2 regions of the Halobacillus litoralis genome follow, and region 1 is predicted to be linked to the other one. Evidence: a T-box and tRNA genes for the amino acid it is inferred to sense, from the RefSeq annotation. Region 1 holds a T-box; the other holds one or more tRNA genes.

Region 1 (10,742 bases):
GGTGAGATTAGTACAAATACTTACGTGGATATTCCATCCATCGTACGTCAGACGATCAAAGATATCGGATATACTCGTGCGAAGTACGGGTTTGATGCGGATACATGTGCTGTTCTGACTGCGATTGATGAGCAATCCCCTGATATTGCAGGAGGCGTGGACGTTGCTCTTGAATCCCGTGAAGGAAAAATGAGTGACGATGAAATTGAATCGATTGGTGCAGGAGACTAGGGATTGATGTTTGGTTTTGCTAATAATGAAACCAAAGAATTGATGCCTCTTCCAATCTCCTTGGCTCATAAACTCTCTAAACGTCTATCTGATGTTAGAAATGATGGTACACTTGATTACCTTCGTCCAGATGGAAAAACACAAGTGACGGTAGAGTACGACGAAAATGATCAGCCAGTGCGCGTGGATACAATTGTTATTTCTACCCAGCATGCGGAAGAAGTGACTCTGCAACAGATCCAGGAAGATTTGAAGAAACATGTGATTGGGCCGATCGTGCCTGAAGGATATATTGATGAACAGACGAAGTACTTTATTAATCCAACCGGACGCTTCGTCATTGGAGGTCCACAAGGTGACGCCGGGCTAACCGGAAGAAAGATTATCGTCGACACATATGGTGGCTATGCTCGTCATGGAGGGGGAGCCTTCAGTGGTAAAGATGCTACGAAAGTAGACCGTTCTGCTGCATATGCTGCCCGTTACGTTGCGAAAAATATCGTAGCTGCAGGACTTGCGGATTCTGTTGAAGTTCAGCTTGCTTATGCCATCGGTGTTGCGCAGCCTGTTTCTATTGCTATTAACACGAATGGAACAGGTGCGGTTTCTGAGGAGCAACTGGTGGAAGCTGTCCGTGAACTGTTCGACCTTCGCCCAGCAGGAATTATTAAGATGTTGGACCTGCGTCGTCCTATTTATCGTCAAACGGCTGCTTACGGTCATTTCGGACGTACAGATGTGGAGTTCCCTTGGGAGCGTACAGATAAAGCCGAAGAATTGAAGGCACGCTGTCAGTAATAAAAAAAAACCGTTCCAAACAAAAGTTTGGAACGGTTTTTTTCGTTCAAGTGATCGATTTGTGGCTTCATGATTTTCGTAGTTCTTTATAATATTGCCCTTTTTCCACATAACTCTTTCTGATCCTGTTGAGTTCCTTAATGTCTTCTTCATTTAGTTCTCTTATGACTTTGGCCGGCCGTCCGAAAGCGAGAGTATTTGGTGGAATCACTTTCCCGGGGGGAACAAGACTCCCGGCGCCGATGAAAGCTTGTTCTCCAATAACAGCGCCATCCAGAATAAGAGATCCCATGCCGATCAGCGCGTTTTCTTTTATATGGGCGGAATGTAAAGTGACTTGGTGGCCGACGGTTACCCCGTCCTCAATGATTAATGGTTTGTCTGGGCTTTGATGTAAGAGGCTTAAATCTTGAATGTTGGTGTTCTTGCCAATATGTACGGGAGCTACATCTCCTCTGATCACGGTCTTGAACCAAACACTGGCCTTTTCCTGTATGGTTACATCCCCTGTGATCACAGCATCTTCAGCAACATACGCGCTCGGATGTATGTCAGGTACCTTTCCTTTATATTCGCAAATCATGAAAAACCCCCTTATACTTATACTATTGATAGTATAGCAGAAGAAAAGAGGGAGATGCTGTGAAGAAAGTAGAATCAGTCAATGATCGTGCAACGGTTGTGCTCGTTCATGGGGCCTTTGAACATTCAGGACGGTATCATGAACTGGTCGACCAACTTCAAAAGGATGGGTATTCCGTTATTTATGGGGACCTGCCAGGTCAGGGTCGTTCTTCAGGGAAGAGTGGCCATATCCGTTCTTTTCAGGACTATATCAATACCATTATGATGTGGATTCAAGAGGCGGACCCCAATAAAAAAGTATTTTTAATGGGGCATAGCATGGGAGGCCTTGCGGTTGTTCGTACAATGGAGACCGCTCAACCAAAGGTGGATGGTGTTATTCTTTCTTCTCCTGCGCTAGGGCTCCTGAAAAAAAGCGAGCATCCCCTTGGAAGCTGTGTCTTATATGTTAAATACTTTTATTCCATCATTAAGAATCAAAGCTCCTCAAGATCCCGAATATATCACACGTAATAAGGACAAAATTATAGAGTTTCAACAAGATCCTTTGATTATTGATAAAGTCTCTGTTCGCTGGTACCGTGAATTTCAGAAAGCGACGAGAGAAGCGTTTTCTGATATTCAACGCTTTCCTGATATCCCATTGCTACTGATGCAGGCCGAAGAGGATTATATGGTGAGAATAGAGAAGACCGCTGAATGGTTTGACCGGGTTCAGGTAAAAGAAAAAAGGTACAAACAGTGGCCAGGTCTTTATCATGAAATTTATAACGAGCCGGAATGGAAAGATGTCTATCAACATACGCTATCTTTTTTAGAGGATCATCTAAAGTAAATCGGAAAGGAGGCTTTCTTTTGAGACGTGCAGTCCCAGGTAACGCCATGTTTTTGATGTACAGAGTTTATCGAAATATTTTTCCTGCTGTTCATAATGAATTATCTTACTGGATTGAAAGGGCGAAATCGATTCCTGACGAAGAACTTAGAAGTCAAGCTTTGGCGAGTATTGAAGAAAAGACGTTTCACTGTGAAGGGGGATCTATTTACTCTGCTCTCTCCCGCGGCAACGATAAACAGGCCATTCGATTCATTGTTGCTTATCAAACCATCAGTGACTACTTGGACAACCTTTGTGACCGTAGCACCTCTATGGATCCTGACGATTTCCGCATGTTGCATGAATCTATGATCGACGCCTTGACACCAGGTAACCCATTACAGGATTATTACCAATATCGTGACGAGCAGGATGATGGGGGGTACCTCCATGATCTTGTGAACACGTGCCAGCAAGTCCTTTCCGAGGCGGAAGACTATCAGATCGTCAAGAAGCAGGCGGTAAGGTTAGGTCAGTTGTATGGTGATTTGCAAGTTCATAAGCATGTGATCGAAAACGAGAGGATTCCGAGGCTTCAAAATTGGTTCAAGCACTACCAAAAAGAATGGCCGGAACTCAGCTGGTATGAGTTTTCCGCATGTACAGGGTCTACGTTGGGAATTTTTTGCCTTGTTTCCTATACGCTTAGTGGAAAGATGGATGCAACGTTATCTAATCAAATTGAAAGAAGTTATTTTCCTTATATGCAGGGATTACATATCTTGCTTGATTATTACATTGACCAAGAGGAAGATGAGAAAGAGGGGGATTTGAATTTCTGTGCTTACTACGACCATGAGGATGAAATGAAGAACCGCTTCCGGTATTTTGTTGAAAAGGCCCATGAGGAAATTCAAAGGCTCCCGGATGCAGCGTTTCACCAAATGATACATGAAGGTCTGGTTGGCATGTACTTAGCGGATCGTAAAGTAGGCAGACTTTCAAATGCTAAAAGCTTTGTGAAAGAGATGTTGAAAGTAAGTGGTAAGAAAGCAACGTTCTTTTATTACAATACAAAGGTGTATCATAAATTAAAGCCTGGTCGTGAGATTTAAACGACCAGGCTTTTTCCTTTTAGGAATATAAGAAGTTACGCGGTTTGCTGTTTTTATCCTCCGTCTGGATTTCACCTTAATCCTTAGGAAAGCTTCTCGATGGCTAAGATAAAGGGAGGTGTTCTTTTTTTATTGATAAATCCGTAATGAAGGACTTGGTAGTACTTGGAATCCAACTCTGATACATATTCCATGATGGCATCTTTCTCTTCGGCTCCCCCAGGGTGTCCGTGATAGACAACTAAGACCACCAACCCACCTTTCTTTAGAGTAGCCAGTACGTTTTCAACCGACTGGATCGTCCCTTCAGGCTTGGTTACCACAGTTTTATCACTGCCTGGCAGATAACCTAAATTGTAAATGGCTGCGGATATATTGGTTTGGTGTTTGTCTTGTAGGTAGTTTTGTACGTAGGCATGGGAATCATGGATAAGACTCGTATGGTTTGCAAGCCCATGTTCCTTTAAACGTTCCTGAGTTTTTGAGATCGCTTGATCCTGCACATCAAAGGCATACACATGCCCTTTCTCTCCTACAAGTTGGGCGAGAAAAGCTGTATCGTGACCGTTGCCGCACGTTCCATCTATAACGACATCGCCAGGTTCTATCGTTTTTTTCATCAATGAATGGGCGTAGTCTAAAATTCGTTCAATCGTCATGCTGCATCCTCCAATAGTATTGTTCTTTAGTATTGTAGCACGAATAGACTTTTCATGTAGATGGACGAAAAGCTTGGGCGAATGCCGCTTGACAAAGCTGTTTTCATTCATTAATATACGGTTATAATAGCATGACGTTGAAAAGGAGTAGTAGTGACTCTTTCAAGTGGTAGAGAGGCAGCGGCTGGTGGAAGCTGTCCTTGAAAATCATGAACTCGCCTTGGATGTCGCAGAAGTGAACATAAGTAGTTTCTGCCGGTGTGGTCGCCGTTATCGATGTCAAGTTGAACACAGATGTGTTAATTTGGGTGGTACCGCGGGAATCAAGCCTCTCGTCCCATACTGGGATGAGGGGCTTTTTATATTTTTTAGAGAGATTATGAGGAGGCAATGAAATGGCTTTTGATCATAAGACCATTGAAAAGAAATGGCAAAAATACTGGCTTGAAGAAAAGACATTCAAGACAGACAGTTACTCAGACAAAAAGAAATTCTATGCATTGGATATGTTCCCTTATCCATCAGGTGCCGGTCTACACGTTGGACACCCGGAAGGATACACAGCTACAGACATCCTTTCCCGTATGAAGCGGATGCAGGGATATGAAGTGCTTCATCCGATTGGTTGGGATGCTTTCGGGCTTCCGGCAGAGCAATATGCATTGGATACAGGAAATGATCCTGAAGAATTTACAAAACAAAACATTGACACCTTCCGTAGGCAAATACAAGAACTGGGTTTCTCCTATGATTGGGATCGAGAAGTGAATACAACAGACCCTGATTACTATAAATGGACGCAATGGATCTTTTTGAAACTTTATGAAAAGGGTCTGGCTTATATTGACGAAGTAGCCGTGAACTGGTGTCCGGCTCTTGGCACGGTACTTGCGAATGAAGAAGTTATCGATGGTCGAAGTGAACGAGGAGATCACCCTGTTGAACGTCGCCCGATGAAACAGTGGATGCTGAAGATTACAGCTTATGCGGATCGTCTACTTGAAGACTTGGAAGAGTTGGATTGGCCGGAAAGCATTAAAGATATGCAAAGAAATTGGATTGGCAAGTCAGAAGGGGCAGAGGTCACTTTTGAAATTGATGGTTTTAACCAATCTTTTGATGTGTTTACCACTCGTCCAGACACATTATTTGGTGCAACTTATGCCGTCGTGGCTCCAGAACATCCACTGGTCAATGAAATTGTAACAGCTGAACAGAAAGGTGCCGTATCCACATATATTGAAAAAGCGCAAAACAAGAGTGATCTTGAGCGTACGGACTTGGCTAAGGATAAATCAGGGGTATTCACTGGTTCTTATGCGATCAATCCGATCAATGGTGAAAAGCTTCCAATCTGGGTGGCTGATTACGTATTGATGAGCTACGGCAGCGGTGCCATTATGGCGGTCCCTGCCCATGATGAAAGAGACTTTGAATTCGCCCAGAAATTTGACCTTCCGATCATCCCAGTCGTAGAGGGAGGAAATGTTGAGGAAGAAGCATATACAGGAGATGGTCCTCACATCAACTCTGACTTCTTAAACGGCCTTGGGAAAGAAGAGGCAATTGAAAAGGCAATTCATTGGCTTGAAGAAAACGGGAAAGGTAAGAAACAAACAACTTACCGCCTTCGTGACTGGCTCTTCAGCCGTCAGCGCTATTGGGGTGAACCAATCCCTGTCATCCACTGGGAAGACGGTTCGATTACTGCAGTCAAAGAAGAAGAACTACCTGTTAAACTTCCAAAGACGACGGAAATTAAACCATCCGGCACAGGGGAATCCCCGCTTGCTAATATTGATGAATGGGTTAATGTCGTAGATCCTGAAACAGGCATGAAGGGGCGCAGGGAAACGAATACGATGCCTCAATGGGCAGGTAGCTGCTGGTATTACCTGCGTTATATTGATGCTAATAATGAGGAAACCTTTGCTGATTATGAAGCATTGAAAAAGTGGCTTCCGGTCGATGTGTATATTGGTGGCGCGGAGCACGCGGTTCTTCACTTGTTGTATGCACGTTTCTGGCACAAGGTCCTTTACGATGCAGGAGTTGTTCCAACGAAAGAACCATTCCAAAAGCTATTCAATCAGGGCATGATCCTTGGAGAAAATAATGAAAAAATGAGTAAGTCTAAAGGGAATGTTGTCAATCCTGATGACATCGTCTACTCTCACGGGGCAGACACTCTGAGACTTTATGAAATGTTTATGGGGCCGCTTGATGCATCAGTAGCATGGTCTGAGAATGGCTTGGACGGGGCTCGTCGTTTCCTTGATCGTGTATGGCGACTATTTGTTACTGAAGGTGAATTGTCAGAAGCAGTTAAAGAAAATTCAGGGGATACTACGTTGGAGAAGGTCTACCATGAAACCGTTAAAAAAGTGACTGAAAACTTTGAAGCCCTTCGTTTCAATACAGGAATCTCTCAAATGATGGTCTTTATCAATGATGGGTATAAAGCAGACGTTTTACCGAAAGAGTATGTAGAAGGCTTTGTTAAACTTCTATCTCCTGTCGCTCCACACCTAGCAGAAGAACTATGGCAGAAGCTTGGCCACTCTGAAACGATCAGCTATCAGCCTTGGCCGGAGTTTGACGAATCTAAACTTGTAGAAGATGAAGTGGAAATCGTGGTCCAGGTTATGGGTAAAGTGCGTGCGAAAATGATGGTAAATAAAGAAGCTTCCAAAGAAGATCTAGAGAAGCAAGCACTTGAAAATGACGACGTCAAGCAATGGCTGGAAGGAAAGACAATCAGGAAAGTTGTTGCTGTACCAGGTAAACTAGTCAACATTGTAGCCAATTAAATCATTTGTAAGCACCCTGTTTGTATAGCAGGGTGCTTTATTTGTTATTGGTCATATGCCTTGACTTTAATTAACAGTAAATTAAAATTAATGTGCAAACGATTAATATGGAGGGATGAAAATGAGTCAAATTAAAGAAATCACGCCTCAACAAGTGGAAGAGAAAATCAACAATAACGATGACTTTACTATAATCGATGTAAGAGAAGATGAAGAAGTTTCACAAGGGATGGTTCCGAATGCAAAGCATATACGCCTTGGGGATATTCCTGAAAAAATTGAGAGCCTGCCTAAAGATCAAGAGTATGTGATGATCTGCCGTTCCGGTCGCCGCAGCATGAATGCTGCCGAATTCATGAAAGAACGTGGATTTGGGAACGTACAAAACATGGAAGGCGGAATGTTGAAGTGGCAAGGAGAGCTCGTTTTTTAACACGAGCGGTGTTAAGCGATAACTGCTACAAATAATTTAATACGTTGTGTCAGATGTAACTACACACATTTGATCGGCCCTTTCTATATAGAAGGGGTTTTTTTACTCTCTAATAATGGTTGCATTTATATCAAAGAAATTCTATTAAACTATTGACGTGGGAAAGTTCACCGTGTATTATAGGTAACGTTGCTTATTCAGCAGCACAGAAAACATCTCATTAAGAGATTTATTTCAACAAATTCTATTAAAGCTATTGACGACATATAGTCGATTATGCTAGAATTTGATTACTGTCGGGTGAGGCAGTACTTGATCTTTGAAAACTGAACGAACCAACCAGTACGTCAAAACATTTCTTCTTTATAGAAGAGATTTGAAACAAGCACATTCGGTGTGCAAATGAGCAAGTCAAACTTAACTTTTATGGAGAGTTTGATCCTGACTCAGGACGAACGCTGGCGGCGTGCCTAATACATGCAAGTCGAGCGCGGGAAGCGAGTGGATCCCTTCGGGGTGAAGCTCGTGGAACGAGCGGCGGACGGGTGAGTAACACGTGGGCAACCTGCCTGTAAGATCGGAATAACCCCGGGAAACCGGGGCTAATGCCGGGTAATACTTTCTTTCGCATGAAGGAAAGTTGAAAGATGGCTTCTTGCTATCACTTACAGATGGGCCCGCGGCGCATTAGCTAGTTGGTGAGGTAACGGCTCACCAAGGCGACGATGCGTAGCCGACCTGAGAGGGTGATCGGCCACACTGGGACTGAGACACGGCCCAGACTCCTACGGGAGGCAGCAGTAGGGAATCTTCCGCAATGGACGAAAGTCTGACGGAGCAACGCCGCGTGAACGATGAAGGTCTTCGGATCGTAAAGTTCTGTTGTTAGGGAAGAACAAGTACCGTGCGAATAGAGCGGTACCTTGACGGTACCTAACGAGGAAGCCCCGGCTAACTACGTGCCAGCAGCCGCGGTAATACGTAGGGGGCAAGCGTTGTCCGGAATTATTGGGCGTAAAGCGCGCGCAGGCGGTTCCTTAAGTCTGATGTGAAAGCCCACGGCTCAACCGTGGAGGGTCATTGGAAACTGGGGAACTTGAGGACAGAAGAGGAGAGTGGAATTCCACGTGTAGCGGTGAAATGCGTAGATATGTGGAGGAACACCAGTGGCGAAGGCGACTCTCTGGTCTGTTTCTGACGCTGAGGTGCGAAAGCGTGGGTAGCAAACAGGATTAGATACCCCTGGTAGTCCACGCCGTAAACGATGAGTGCTAGGTGTTAGGGGGCTTCCACCCCTTAGTGCTGAAGTTAACGCATTAAGCACTCCGCCTGGGGAGTACGGCCGCAAGGCTGAAACTCAAAGGAATTGACGGGGGCCCGCACAAGCGGTGGAGCATGTGGTTTAATTCGAAGCAACGCGAAGAACCTTACCAGGTCTTGACATCCTTGGACAATCCTAGAGATAGGACTTTCCCTTCGGGGACCAAGTGACAGGTGGTGCATGGTTGTCGTCAGCTCGTGTCGTGAGATGTTGGGTTAAGTCCCGCAACGAGCGCAACCCCTAATCTTAGTTGCCAGCATTCAGTTGGGCACTCTAAGGTGACTGCCGGTGACAAACCGGAGGAAGGCGGGGATGACGTCAAATCATCATGCCCCTTATGACCTGGGCTACACACGTGCTACAATGGATGGTACAAAGGGCAGCGAAGCCGCGAGGTGTAGCAAATCCCATAAAACCATTCTCAGTTCGGATTGCAGGCTGCAACTCGCCTGCATGAAGCCGGAATCGCTAGTAATCGCGGATCAGCATGCCGCGGTGAATACGTTCCCGGGCCTTGTACACACCGCCCGTCACACCACGAGAGTTGGCAACACCCGAAGTCGGTGAGGTAACCTTTTTGGAGCCAGCCGCCGAAGGTGGGGCCAATGATTGGGGTGAAGTCGTAACAAGGTAGCCGTATCGGAAGGTGCGGCTGGATCACCTCCTTTCTAAGGATATAACGGAAACGTACTGTGTTGGTTGTTCAGTTTTGAGAGATCAAACGATCTTTCAACTTGTGAACCTTGAAAACTGGATAAGGAATCATTGTTTCATCTAACGATGAGACAATTGATGACAAGACATCTAATTGAAATTGTAAACGTCTTTTCACGAAGATAGTTAAGTGAATAAGGGCGCACGGTGGATGCCTTGGTACTAGGAGCCGATGAAGGACGGGACTAACACCGATATGCTCCGGCGAGCCGTAAGTAGGCTTTGACCCGGAGATTTCCGAATGGGGAAACCCACTGTTCGTAATGGAACAGTATCCTATACTGAATACATAGGTATAGGCAGGCACACCCGGGGAACTGAAACATCTAAGTACCCGGAGGAAGAGAAAGCAAACGCGATTTCCCAAGTAGCGGCGAGCGAAACGGAATCAGCCCAAACCAGAAAGCTTGCTTTCTGGGGTTGTAGGACACTCCATTGGAGTTACCAAAGAGGAAGATAGGCGAATCGATCTGGAAAGGTCAGCCAGAGCAGGTAACAGCCCTGTAGTCGAAATCTTTCTCTCTCCGGAGTGGATCCTGAGTACGGCGGAACACGAGGAATTCCGTCGGAATCCGGGAGGACCATCTCCCAAGGCTAAATACTCCCTAGTGACCGATAGTGAACCAGTACCGTGAGGGAAAGGTGAAAAGCACCCCGGAAGGGGAGTGAAAGAGAACCTGAAACCGTGTGCCTACAAGTAGTCGGAGCCCGTTAATGGGTGACGGCGTGCCTTTTGTAGAATGAACCGGCGAGTTACGACCGTATGCGAGGTTAAGCAGCAGAAGCGGAGCCGCAGCGAAAGCGAGTCTGAATAGGGCGAGTGAGTATGCGGTCGTAGACCCGAAACCGTGTGATCTACCCATGTCCAGGGTGAAGGTCAGGTAACACTGACTGGAGGCCCGAACCCACGTAAGTTGAAAATTACGGGGATGAGGTGTGGGTAGGGGTGAAATGCCAATCGAACACGGAGATAGCTGGTTCTCTCCGAAATAGCTTTAGGGCTAGCCTCAGAATAGAAAGTCATGGAGGTAGAGCACTGATTGGACGAGGGGCCCCTATCGGGTTACCGAATTCAGTCAAACTCCGAATGCCATAGACTTTGTTCTGGGAGTCAGACCGTGGGTGATAAGGTTCATGGTCGAGAGGGAAACAGCCCAGACCGCCAGCTAAGGTCCCAAAGTGTGTGTTAAGTGGAAAAGGATGTGGAGTTGCTTAGACAATGGGATGTTGGCTTAGAAGCAGCCATCATTCAAAGAGTG
Region 2 (10,590 bases), 1.5 Mb from region 1:
GCATTAGAATTAACAAATCGTCGTATTGAAGAAACCCAGAACAACGATGAAGACATCGAAAAATTAATTGATTCACTAGATAGGGAGTGAAAACATGAGGATACCTATTTTAAAGCTTCATAACTATTTACTCATTTCCATACAAATCGACTTGGATGATCAGACCGCCATCCAGTTCCATGAAGATCTTTTGAGCAAGATACATGAAAGCGGAGCGACAGGTGTCGTCATTGATCTGACATCAGTTGATATTATCGATTCTTTCATTGCCAAAGTGTTGGGAGACGTTGTGACGATGTCGGATTTAATGGGGGCCAAAGTTGTCTTGACAGGGATCCAGCCGGCAGTTGCGATGACTCTTATTGACCTAGGTATACACATGCAAGATGTCCCGACAGCGTTAGATCTAGAACAAGGATTGATCAAACTTCGCCATGAATTGGAGGAGTGAATATGGACTTCCAATCCTGTGTCAATATTAAGAAGGAATGGGACATCGTCGGAGCCAGGCAACTTGGACGAGATATATCCAGAAAGATCGGCTTCGGGACTGTCGATCAAGCAAGGATTGCCACGGCCATTTCTGAACTGGCACGGAATATTTATTTATATGCAGGAACAGGTAGAGTCTGTTTCGAAGCTCTCGAGGACATGAACAAAAAGGGAATTCGGATCGTAGCTACAGATGAAGGTCCTGGTATAAAAGATATCAGCCAAGTTATGGAAGATGGGTTCACCACATCAGGAGGGCTCGGAGCAGGGCTTCCAGGGGTGAAACGGTTAATGGATGACTTTGATATTGTATCAGCAGAAGGTGAAGGTACGGAAATCACTGTCGTCAAATGGCTCCGTTAAAGGAGGTAATTATGAGATGAACACATTGAAGCTCGACTTAGAAAATTATAAAGAATTATTACAAGAGTATATTAAGACCCAGGATGAGCAAGCTCTATATCAAGCGGAACAGTTCAGTAAGCACTCTATGCAGCAGAACATATCTCCTGAAGAGATTATCAATGTTCACATCCAATCGCTACAAGAAATATACCCGGATATGCCTGAGTATATTCAGGCATCAATGAACTTTCTTCTAGAAACTATGATCTCTTATGGATTGGCGTATCAGGAGTATCAGACGTTGCGGGAAAAGCAGCTTGAGCTCAAATCGGAAATTTCCGTCGCTGCCAATATGCAAAAAACTTTATTGTCGACAGTGAAACCGGATTTGTCTGAGATTGATGTTGGAGCTTTGAGTGTTCCTGCTAAGCAAATGAACGGGGACTATCACCACTTCGTCCATGATGGAAAAGGAAGTCTTGGGATCGCTGTTGCCGATGTCATAGGTAAAGGTGTCCCTGCTGCTCTCTGTATGTCGATGATCAAATACTCGATGGACAGTTTTTCAGGAATGCGAACAGACCCTAGTGTCATTCTGGGCAGTTTGAACCGTGTAGTGGAGCGGAACGTGGATGCAAGCATGTTTATTACGATGTTCTATGGCTTGTATAATTCGAATGAGCATACGTTCAATTTTTCTTCCGCCGGCCATGAACCAGGTTACTATTACCATAAAGATCGGGATGAGTTTGAGGAAATCGATGCCCCGGGACTTGTACTCGGCGTATCTCCTGAGGTCACGTATAAGCAGTATGAAAAGAGAGTGGAAAAAGGAGATATGATCATCCTTCTGACCGATGGTGTAACCGAATGTCGGCAAGGGGACCGATTCATTGATCAGGAAGAAATTTTACATGTCATCAAACAATATTCCCACCTTCCGGCACAGGGAATTGTGGACCAGGTGTATAAACATTTCGAGCGTCTGCAGGACTTTCAGTTGAGAGATGACTTCACATTAATTATTTTACGAAGAAACGTTTAGCCACTGTTTATACAGGGTATTAAACATGTAGTATGTTTTTCAGGAAACATTGGGAGGGATTACGATGAATTTATCAATAGATGTTACGAACAATGAAGGTGTTTCAAATGTCGTCCTTACCGGAGAAGTGGATGCATTCACAGCACCCAAGTTAAAAGATACATTGCTGCCGCTGACGAAGGAAAAAGGCCAAGTTGTAGAAGTGGATTTCCAGGACGTGAATTACATGGATTCTACAGGTCTTGGTGTGTTCATCAGTGCTTTGAAATCAACAAAGGAGCATGAATCTGAGATGCGCCTTGTTCATATGCAGGACCGTGTTTACCGCCTCTTTAAGATTACAGGATTAACAGAAATTATTAACATCGAGTCTACAGTGCAAGGTGGTATGTAAACATGGAACCATTTGATTTTGTTGAAGTGAAGGTACCTGCCAAAGCGGAATACATCGGTGTCGTCCGTCTGAGTATCTCAGGGATTGCCAACCGAATGGGATTCACTTATGAAGATATTGAAGATTTGAAGGTAGCCATTTCAGAGGCGATCACCAATGCGGTGAAACATGCGTATAAAGAAACGGGTGAAGGCGAAATCACGATCGGTTTTGGTGTTTATCAGGACAGGCTTGAAGTTATGGTTGCTGACCATGGAGGAAGCTTTAACCTTGGCGAAATCAAGGAAGATATCGGACCTTATAAACAAGATGATGATATCGAAGAACTGCGCGAAGGAGGCTTTGGCCTGTTTCTCATTGATGCTCTGATGGACAAAGTTGAAATCAATAGCAAATATGGAGTCATTGTCCTTATGACAAAATATCTCCATGAAACCGGGGTGGGTCAAGATGGCGACCAAATCACAACACCACAATGAGGAAGTTTACGAATGGATCGCCTATCTACAAGAAAATCCACGAGATGAAGCAGTCCAGGAGAAGGTTGTCCTCGTTTATAAGGATCTTGTAGAATCCATTGCGCGTAAATACTCAAAAAACAGCACCATTCATGAAGACTTGGTTCAAGTTGGCATGCTTGGACTGTTAGCGGCAATCAGAAGGTATGACCCAGAGTTCGGCAAGTCTTTTGAGTCATTTGCCATTCCAACGATCATCGGGGAAATCAAACGCTTCATTCGTGACAAAACATGGAGCGTCCATGTCCCACGTAGAATCAAGGAGCTCGGTCCGAAGATCAAAAAGGTTTCAGAAGAGCTGACGAATTCATTGCAACGTTCTCCATCCGTGAAAGAAATCGCAGATGAGTTGGAAGTATCTGAAGAGGATATCCTTGAGACGATGGAAATGGGTAAAAGCTATAAAGCTCTGTCTGTGGACCGTAAGATCGAAGCAGATTCTGACGGAAGTACCGTCACTATCCTTGATTTGATTGGAAACCAGGAAGATGGATATTCCAACATCGATCAGAGAATGCTCTTAGAAAAAATACTTCCAATTCTTAGCGAACGTGAACAGGAAATCTTACAATGTACGTACTTTGAAAACATGAGTCAGAAAGATACAGGCGAACGACTGGGAATCTCCCAGATGCACGTATCCCGTTTGCAAAGACGGGCCTTGAGGAAGCTGAGAGAAGCCTTGCAGTCTGAATCTGTCGAGGTATTCTAGTGGAAAAGGAGAATAAACGGGTGGATTTATCTATTTTCCAAAAAGCCAAAAAAGGGAATTACTATTGCGGTGACAGCTATTTCTACAAGGAAACGGAGGCTGCATTCCTTTGTGCCCTCGCCGACGGTCTCGGGAGTGGTGAAATGGCCCGTGAGTCATCCAAGGCAGTGATGGAAGTGATAGAGGAACATCCAGATTTGACTTTAGAAGCTCTCATAAAAAAATGCAACGAGGTATTGGTAGGGAAACGTGGAGTCGTCCTGGGGATTTTAAGGATCGACTTTAACACTCGTACTTATTCCTATTCATCGATAGGTAACATCGGTGTTATTACCGTGGACCCGGATGGGAAGCGCAACCGCAACATTCCGTTGGCTGGTTACTTATCAGGTTATCCACGAAGGCTGAGAATTTCTCACGGTACTGTGCAAGAAGGGATGGTATTCCTTATGTTCTCGGACGGAGTCAATGACCGTCGTCTGTCTTCAAAGTTTACTCATTCCAAAGACGTTGAGCAAATTACTCAACATTACAAAGAATTATACGGTCAATCTCGTGATGATGATATCACCCTGATTGCCATGGCATATAATTAAAACCCTTCATTCCAACCGAGAGGTAGAATGGAGGGTTTTATTGTTTTTATATGGACCATTATCATAATTTTATTTATGGAAGTATATGGCAGGTTTCTTGAAGATTCAGTTTCGAGACTTTTGTTAAGTGGATGGGGGCTGCGGGGAACAGCTCGCTTTCCGCGGGAGCGCGGTGAGCCTCCTCGGACTGCGTCTTGTGGGGTCTCACCAAGCACTTTTTCCCGCAGGAGTCTCGCCATTCCCCTCCGCCCCTTTGCCCAAGATGATTCTCGAAACCACTTCTAAAAGATCAGCTTGAATGATGAAGCGAAATGAATCATATAAACTTTTCCACTTACAGACAGCCAGAAATTAAAGCTTGATATAGAGCGCTTTATCCCTACTTAGGAGAGAGGGTAAGAGGCAATCACTCTCGGTACAGGGGTTCGTTTCTCTCTTAAACGATTGGGGTGGTTGGGAAGCTGCGAGACTCCCGTGGGAGAAAGGAGATAGGCGAGATCCCTCAGGGCGTTAGCCCGAGGAAGCTCGGCACTCCCCCACAGGAAAGCGAGTAGCTTCCCAGCCACCCCTGACGATCAACTCGGGCAATGAACCCCGGGTATCTTGAAACTGGGTCTTCAAGAAAAGGGAGCTAATACATAATTGGTACGCGGGAGTCTTTAAGTATTCTCTTTTATTATTTGATACAATGGATGAGACGTCATTGAAGGAGGTCATTTAGTTGAGTGAAACCAATAAAAATACAGAGCTTATGAAGCTCGTAGCTAAACAGACGAAATTGAAGGATCAGACAATCAAACAAGTCATTGAATTGCTCGAAGAAGGAAATACAGTACCGTTTATCGCCCGTTATCGAAAAGAACTGACAGGCGGATTGGATGAAGTGCAAATCAAAGAAATTGAAGATCAGTGGAACTATGTAACGAACCTTGTTCAGCGTAAGGAAGAAGTTATTCGCCTCATTGATGAACAGGGCAAACTGACCGAAGACTTACGCCGCGACATTGAATCCGCTGAAAAACTTCAAAAGGTGGAAGACCTGTACCGCCCTTATAAACAAAAGCGGCGCACAAGAGCGACGGTAGCCAAAGAGAAAGGATTGGAACCTCTCGCGACTCAAGTCTGGGAACAGCAGAACATCGACTTTGAGAAGGAAGCGGAAGCCTTCTTTTCTGATGAACACGAGGTGAATACGGTTGAAGATGTCCGGGCAGGGGTGAATGATATCATTGCCGAATGGATTTCAGATGACCCTACATATCGAGAAAAGATTAGAAAGCAGACGCACGATAAAGGTGTCATCGCTTCATCGGAAAAGAAAGCAGATCAAGATGAAAAAGGCATTTTTGAAATGTATTATGACTATCAAGAACCCGTTCGGTCGATCGTATCCCACCGTGTTCTTGCACTTAACCGTGGGGAAAAAGAAGAAATTATTAAAGTTTCCGTTCAGCCTCCTGAAGAGGCGATTGTTCAATATTTGGAGAGGAGCGTTATTAAACGCCATACGGTCGGGAAGATCCGTTCCATCTTGGAAGAAGCGATCCAGGACAGTTATAAGCGTTTAATTCAGCCATCTGTTGAAAGAGAGATCCGAGGAGCATTATCTGAACAGGCTGAGGAACAGGCGATTGAAGTTTTCTCCAGTAATTTGCGAAACCTTTTGCTGCAACCCCCATTGAAAGGAAAAGTGGTTCTTGGAGTAGACCCTGCCTACCGTACCGGTTGTAAACTTGCCGTCGTGGACGAAACAGGGAAAGTGCTGGATATTGGCGTCGTCTATCCAACAGCACCAAGAAATGATACGGCAGGGGCGGAGAAAAAGATTCTTGGCTTCATGGATGCGTATGACATTGAGCTGATGGCCATCGGGAATGGCACAGCTTCCAGAGAAACGGAACAGTTCATCGCAGATATGATCCAAAAACATCAGTTGAAGGCTTCTTATATGATTGTGAATGAAGCAGGGGCGAGTGTGTACTCAGCTTCGAAGCTTGCACGTGAAGAATTCCCGGACTTTCAAGTAGAAGAGCGTAGTGCGGTATCCATCGCTCGTCGTGTCCATGACCCATTAGCAGAACTCGTAAAGATTGACCCTAAATCCATCGGGGTTGGGCAATACCAGCACGATGTCACTCAGAAAAAACTGAACGAATCACTGACGTTCGTTGTTGAGACGGCGGTAAACCAAGTGGGAGTGAATGTGAACACCGCTTCTTCATCTCTGTTGCAGTATGTATCAGGGTTAAGTAAAACGGTTGCCAATAATGTCGTGAAAAAGAGAGAAGAGTTAGGGAAGTTTACGAAAAGATCCGAACTCAAAGATATTCCTCGCTTAGGTGCAAAGACATTTGAGCAAAGTATCGGCTTTTTAAGAATACTAGATGGAAAGGAACCTCTTGATCGCACACCGATCCACCCGGAAAGTTATAAAGCGACACGGGAACTGTTGAGGAAGTTCGGTTTTACCACAGAAGATATTGGAACGGACAAGCTGGCAGAAGAACTGAAAAGTGTCGACACATCATCAGTAGCGGAACAACTGAACATTGGTGAGTTGACGCTTCAGGATATTATAAAATCTCTCGTCCAGCCTGGACGGGACCCGAGGGATGACCTTCCTAAGCCATTGTTGAAAACAAATGTTCTTTCTATGGAAGATTTAGAACAGGGGATGGAACTGGAAGGAACCGTTAGAAACGTTGTAGACTTCGGTGCATTTGTGGATATTGGAGTCAAACAGGATGGGCTTGTCCATATCTCGAAGCTTGCTAATAAATTCGTCAAACACCCAATGGACGTGGTGGCGGTAGGGGACGTCGTTACCGTTTGGGTCGATCAAGTGGATGTACAAAAACAGAGGATCGCTTTGACCATGATTAATCAAGGGTAATATTAAACGAAACTGCCTGGATAGTAATACTTTCTGGGTAGTTTTTATTTATATAGATGCTGATAGTAATACCAGCATTGGTTCAGCATTTTGATCTGGTATTTGTCTTTGTTCAAGAATGCTTTTGTCATTTGGCTCTTCAACCAGGAAGGCATAAGTACCCAGCTCCTTCATATTCAACTTTTTTCATTCTTATGATACAGTATGCAAAGGACAAGGGAGGTGTTCCTATGACAGATCAGGAATTGCAGCAATGGACCAATGAATTATCGAAAAAATACTTTGACAAGCCTTTTGCTCATGATGTATACTTCAATTCTCGTCTTCGTACGACAGGAGGAAGGTACATTCCTTCTAAAAAAGTGATTGAAATCAATCCGAAATATATTGTAGAATTAGATGGTGTCGAATTAGAAGGCATTATTAAACATGAACTTTGTCATTATCACCTTCATATTGAAGGGAAAGGTTTTGGGCATCGTGATCCTGAGTTCAAGGCACTATTGAAAAAGACAGGGTCTCCACGACATTGTTCAGCATTACCTTCTGAAAAAAGTGGGAACTTCCACCACTATGTTTGTACAAAATGCGGACAAACATACAAGCGGAAAAGACGGGTGGACACGAAACGTTTCGGATGTGGGAAATGTAAAGGGAATATAAAAAAGAAGTAAATTTTCCATTGACGAACGATGGGACACATGTTAAATTAATTAAGTCCTAACAAAACAAGCCAAAAAACGCATGAAAACAACTTAGAAATTCATCAAAAAAGGTTTGACACCACGGACGAAATGTTATAAGATATAAAACGTCGCTGATAAACAGCAACGGACATTGCGAATTATTCCAACGTAGCTCAGTGGTAGAGCAATCGGCTGTTAACCGATCGGTCGTAGGTTCGAATCCTACCGTTGGAGCCATTACGGAGAAGTACTCAAGTGGCTGAAGAGGCGCCCCTGCTAAGGGTGTAGGTCGCGTAAGCGGCGCGAGGGTTCAAATCCCTCCTTCTCCGCCATTTATTTTTGGCCCGTTGGTCAAGTGGTTAAGACACCGCCCTTTCACGGCGGTAACACGGGTTCGAATCCCGTACGGGTCACTTAACCTTATAAAGGTCCGGTAGTTCAGTTGGTTAGAATGCCTGCCTGTCACGCAGGAGGTCGCGGGTTCGAGTCCCGTCCGGACCGCCACTCTTTTTGGGCCATAGCCAAGCGGTAAGGCAACGGTTTTTGGTACCGTCATGCGCTGGTTCGAATCCAGCTGGCCCAGCCATTTTCTTTTCAAAAAAGAGTTGACAAAAAGCTGAATAAGTTATATGATGTTTCTTGTGCTTCAAAAAACAACATCATCATTGAGTGTTACAGATTCCTTTAATAGGAGCCATTAGCTCAGCTGGTAGAGCATCTGACTTTTAATCAGAGGGTCGAAGGTTCGAATCCTTCATGGCTCACCATTTATTATGCGGGTGTGGTGGAATTGGCAGACACGCTAGATTTAGGATCTAGTGCTTCACGGCGTGGGGGGTTCAAGTCCCTCCACCCGCATTATCCAATTATCATGATCAGCATCCCATTGTTTACTACAGCAATTTTGCGGTCGTGGCGGAATCGGCAGACGCGCTAGGTTGAGGGCCTAGTGGGAGGTAATCCCGTGGAGGTTCAAGTCCTCTCGGCCGCACCAACTTTTTTAAAAAAGTGCTTGCGTCAAAACACAAAAGATGTTAACATATTAAATGTCGCTTTTTTAATGCGCCCGTAGCTCAATTGGATAGAGCGTCTGACTACGGATCAGAAGGTTAGGGGTTCGACTCCTCTCGGGCGCGCCATTAACGGGAAGTAGCTCAGCTTGGTAGAGCACTTGGTTTGGGACCAAGGGGTCGCAGGTTCGAATCCTGTCTTCCCGACCATCGAAATCCTAAATAACAATATGATACACTTGCGGGTGTAGTTTAGTGGTAAAACCTCAGCCTTCCAAGCTGATGATGAGGGTTCGATTCCCTTCACCCGCTCCATTTTATTGAATGTCATCGGGGCCTGTAGCTCAGTTGGTTAGAGCGCACGCCTGATAAGCGTGAGGTCGGTGGTTCAAGTCCACTCAGGCCCACCATGATTCATTTGATCTTTGAAAACTGAACGAACCAACCAGTACGTCAAAATATTTCTTCTTTATAGAAGAGATTTGAAACAAAGCACATTCGGTGTGCAAATGAGCAAGTCAAACTTAACTTTTATGGAGAGTTTGATCCTGGCTCAGGACGAACGCTGGCGGCGTGCCTAATACATGCAAGTCGAGCGCGGGAAGCGAGTGGATCCCTTCGGGGTGAAGCTCGTGGAACGAGCGGCGGACGGGTGAGTAACACGTGGGCAACCTGCCTGTAAGATCGGAATAACCCCGGGAAACCGGGGCTAATGCCGGGTAATACTTTCTTTCGCATGAAGGAAAGTTGAAAGATGGCTTCTCGCTATCACTTACAGATGGGCCCGCGGCGCATTAGCTAGTTGGTGAGGTAACGGCTCACCAAGGCGACGATGCGTAGCCGACCTGAGAGGGTGATCGGCCACACTGGGACTGAGACACGGCCCAGACTCCTACGGGAGGCAGCAGTAGGGAATCTTCCGCAATGGACGAAAGTCTGACGGAGCAACGCCGCGTGAACGATGAAGGTCTTCGGATCGTAAAGTTCTGTTGTTAGGGAAGAACAAGTACCGTGCGAATAGAGCGGTACCTTGACGGTACCTAACGAGGAAGCCCCGGCTAACTACGTGCCAGCAGCCGCGGTAATACGTAGGGGGCAAGCGTTGTCCGGAATTATTGGGCGTAAAGCGCGCGCAGGCGGTTCCTTAAGTCTGATGTGAAAGCCCACGGCTCAACCGTGGAGGGTCATTGGAAACTGGGGAACTTGAGGACAGAAGAGGAGAGTGGAATTCCACGTGTAGCGGTGAAATGCGTAGATATGTGGAGGAACACCAGTGGCGAAGGCGACTCTCTGGTCTGTTTCTGACGCTGAGGTGCGAAAGCGTGGGTAGCAAACAGGATTAGATACCCCAGTAGTCCACGCCGTAAACGATGAGTGCTAGGTGTTAGGGGCTTCCACCCCTTAGTGCTGAAGTTAACGCATTAAGCACTCCGCCTTGGAGTACGGCCGCAAGGCTGAAACTCAAAGGAATTGACGGGGCCCGCACAAGCGGTGGAGCATGTGGTTTAATTCGAAGCAACGCGAAGAACCTTACTATAGGTCTTGACATCCTTGGACAATCCTAGAGATAGGACTTTCCCTTCGGGGACCAAGTGACAGGTGGTGCATGGTTGTCGTCAGCTCGTGTCGTGAGATGTTGGGTTAAGTCCCGCAACGAGCGCAACCCCTAATCTTAGTTGCCAGCATTCAGTTGGGCACTCTAAGGTGACTGCCGGTGACAAACCGGAGGAAGGCGGGGGATGACGTCAAATCATCATGCCCCTTATGACCTGGGCTACACACGTGCTACAATGGATGGTACAAAGGGCAGCGAAGCCGCGAGGTGTAGCAAATCCCATAAAACCATTCTCAGTTCGGATTGCAGGCTGCAACTCGCCTGCATGAAGCCGGAATCGCTAG

Evidence for each region. A T-box is a leader RNA that pairs with one kind of tRNA and senses whether it is charged. The one in region 1 lies ahead of leuS (leucine--tRNA ligase), so its partner is inferred to be a tRNA-Leu.
Region 2: it has a tRNA-Leu gene. The T-box ahead of leuS (leucine--tRNA ligase) is inferred to sense a tRNA for this amino acid. The anticodon was not compared.

What each region holds. Positions count from the first base shown of each region.
Region 1 covers NZ_CP129016.1:1,984,022-1,994,763, forward strand. Annotated here, with positions in the region: partial or broken gene metK (methionine adenosyltransferase) at 1-1,029, shown strand, start outside; gene LC065_RS09990 (gamma carbonic anhydrase) at 1,097-1,612, opposite strand; gene LC065_RS09995 (alpha/beta hydrolase) at 1,672-2,127, shown strand; gene LC065_RS10000 (serine aminopeptidase domain-containing protein) at 2,060-2,449, shown strand; gene LC065_RS10005 (tetraprenyl-beta-curcumene synthase family protein) at 2,497-3,546, shown strand; gene LC065_RS10010 (tRNA 5-(aminomethyl)-2-thiouridylate-methyltransferase MnmM) at 3,630-4,205, opposite strand; T-box leader at 4,334-4,548, shown strand; gene leuS (leucine--tRNA ligase) at 4,601-7,015, shown strand; gene LC065_RS10020 (rhodanese-like domain-containing protein) at 7,137-7,448, shown strand; rRNA gene LC065_RS10025 (16S ribosomal RNA) at 7,872-9,437, shown strand; rRNA gene LC065_RS10030 (23S ribosomal RNA) at 9,608-10,742, shown strand, end outside.
Region 2 covers NZ_CP129016.1:490,442-501,031, reverse strand. Annotated here, with positions in the region: gene LC065_RS02630 (RsbT co-antagonist protein RsbRA) at 1-90, shown strand, start outside; gene LC065_RS02625 (STAS domain-containing protein) at 95-451, shown strand; gene LC065_RS02620 (anti-sigma regulatory factor) at 454-855, shown strand; gene LC065_RS02615 (PP2C family protein-serine/threonine phosphatase) at 872-1,882, shown strand; gene LC065_RS02610 (STAS domain-containing protein) at 1,947-2,276, shown strand; gene rsbW (anti-sigma B factor RsbW) at 2,279-2,755, shown strand; gene sigB (RNA polymerase sigma factor SigB) at 2,727-3,506, shown strand; gene LC065_RS02595 (PP2C family serine/threonine-protein phosphatase) at 3,527-4,102, shown strand; gene LC065_RS02590 (Tex family protein) at 4,854-6,995, shown strand; gene cmpA (cortex morphogenetic protein CmpA) at 7,040-7,150, opposite strand; gene LC065_RS02580 (SprT family protein) at 7,226-7,669, shown strand; tRNA gene LC065_RS02575 (tRNA-Asn) at 7,844-7,918, shown strand; tRNA gene LC065_RS02570 (tRNA-Ser) at 7,923-8,013, shown strand; tRNA gene LC065_RS02565 (tRNA-Glu) at 8,023-8,094, shown strand; tRNA gene LC065_RS02560 (tRNA-Asp) at 8,109-8,185, shown strand; tRNA gene LC065_RS02555 (tRNA-Gln) at 8,193-8,267, shown strand; tRNA gene LC065_RS02550 (tRNA-Lys) at 8,373-8,448, shown strand; tRNA gene LC065_RS02545 (tRNA-Leu) at 8,457-8,539, shown strand; tRNA gene LC065_RS02540 (tRNA-Leu) at 8,588-8,675, shown strand; tRNA gene LC065_RS02535 (tRNA-Arg) at 8,744-8,820, shown strand; tRNA gene LC065_RS02530 (tRNA-Pro) at 8,825-8,901, shown strand; tRNA gene LC065_RS02525 (tRNA-Gly) at 8,933-9,006, shown strand; tRNA gene LC065_RS02520 (tRNA-Ile) at 9,025-9,101, shown strand; rRNA gene LC065_RS02515 (16S ribosomal RNA) at 9,222-10,590, shown strand, end outside.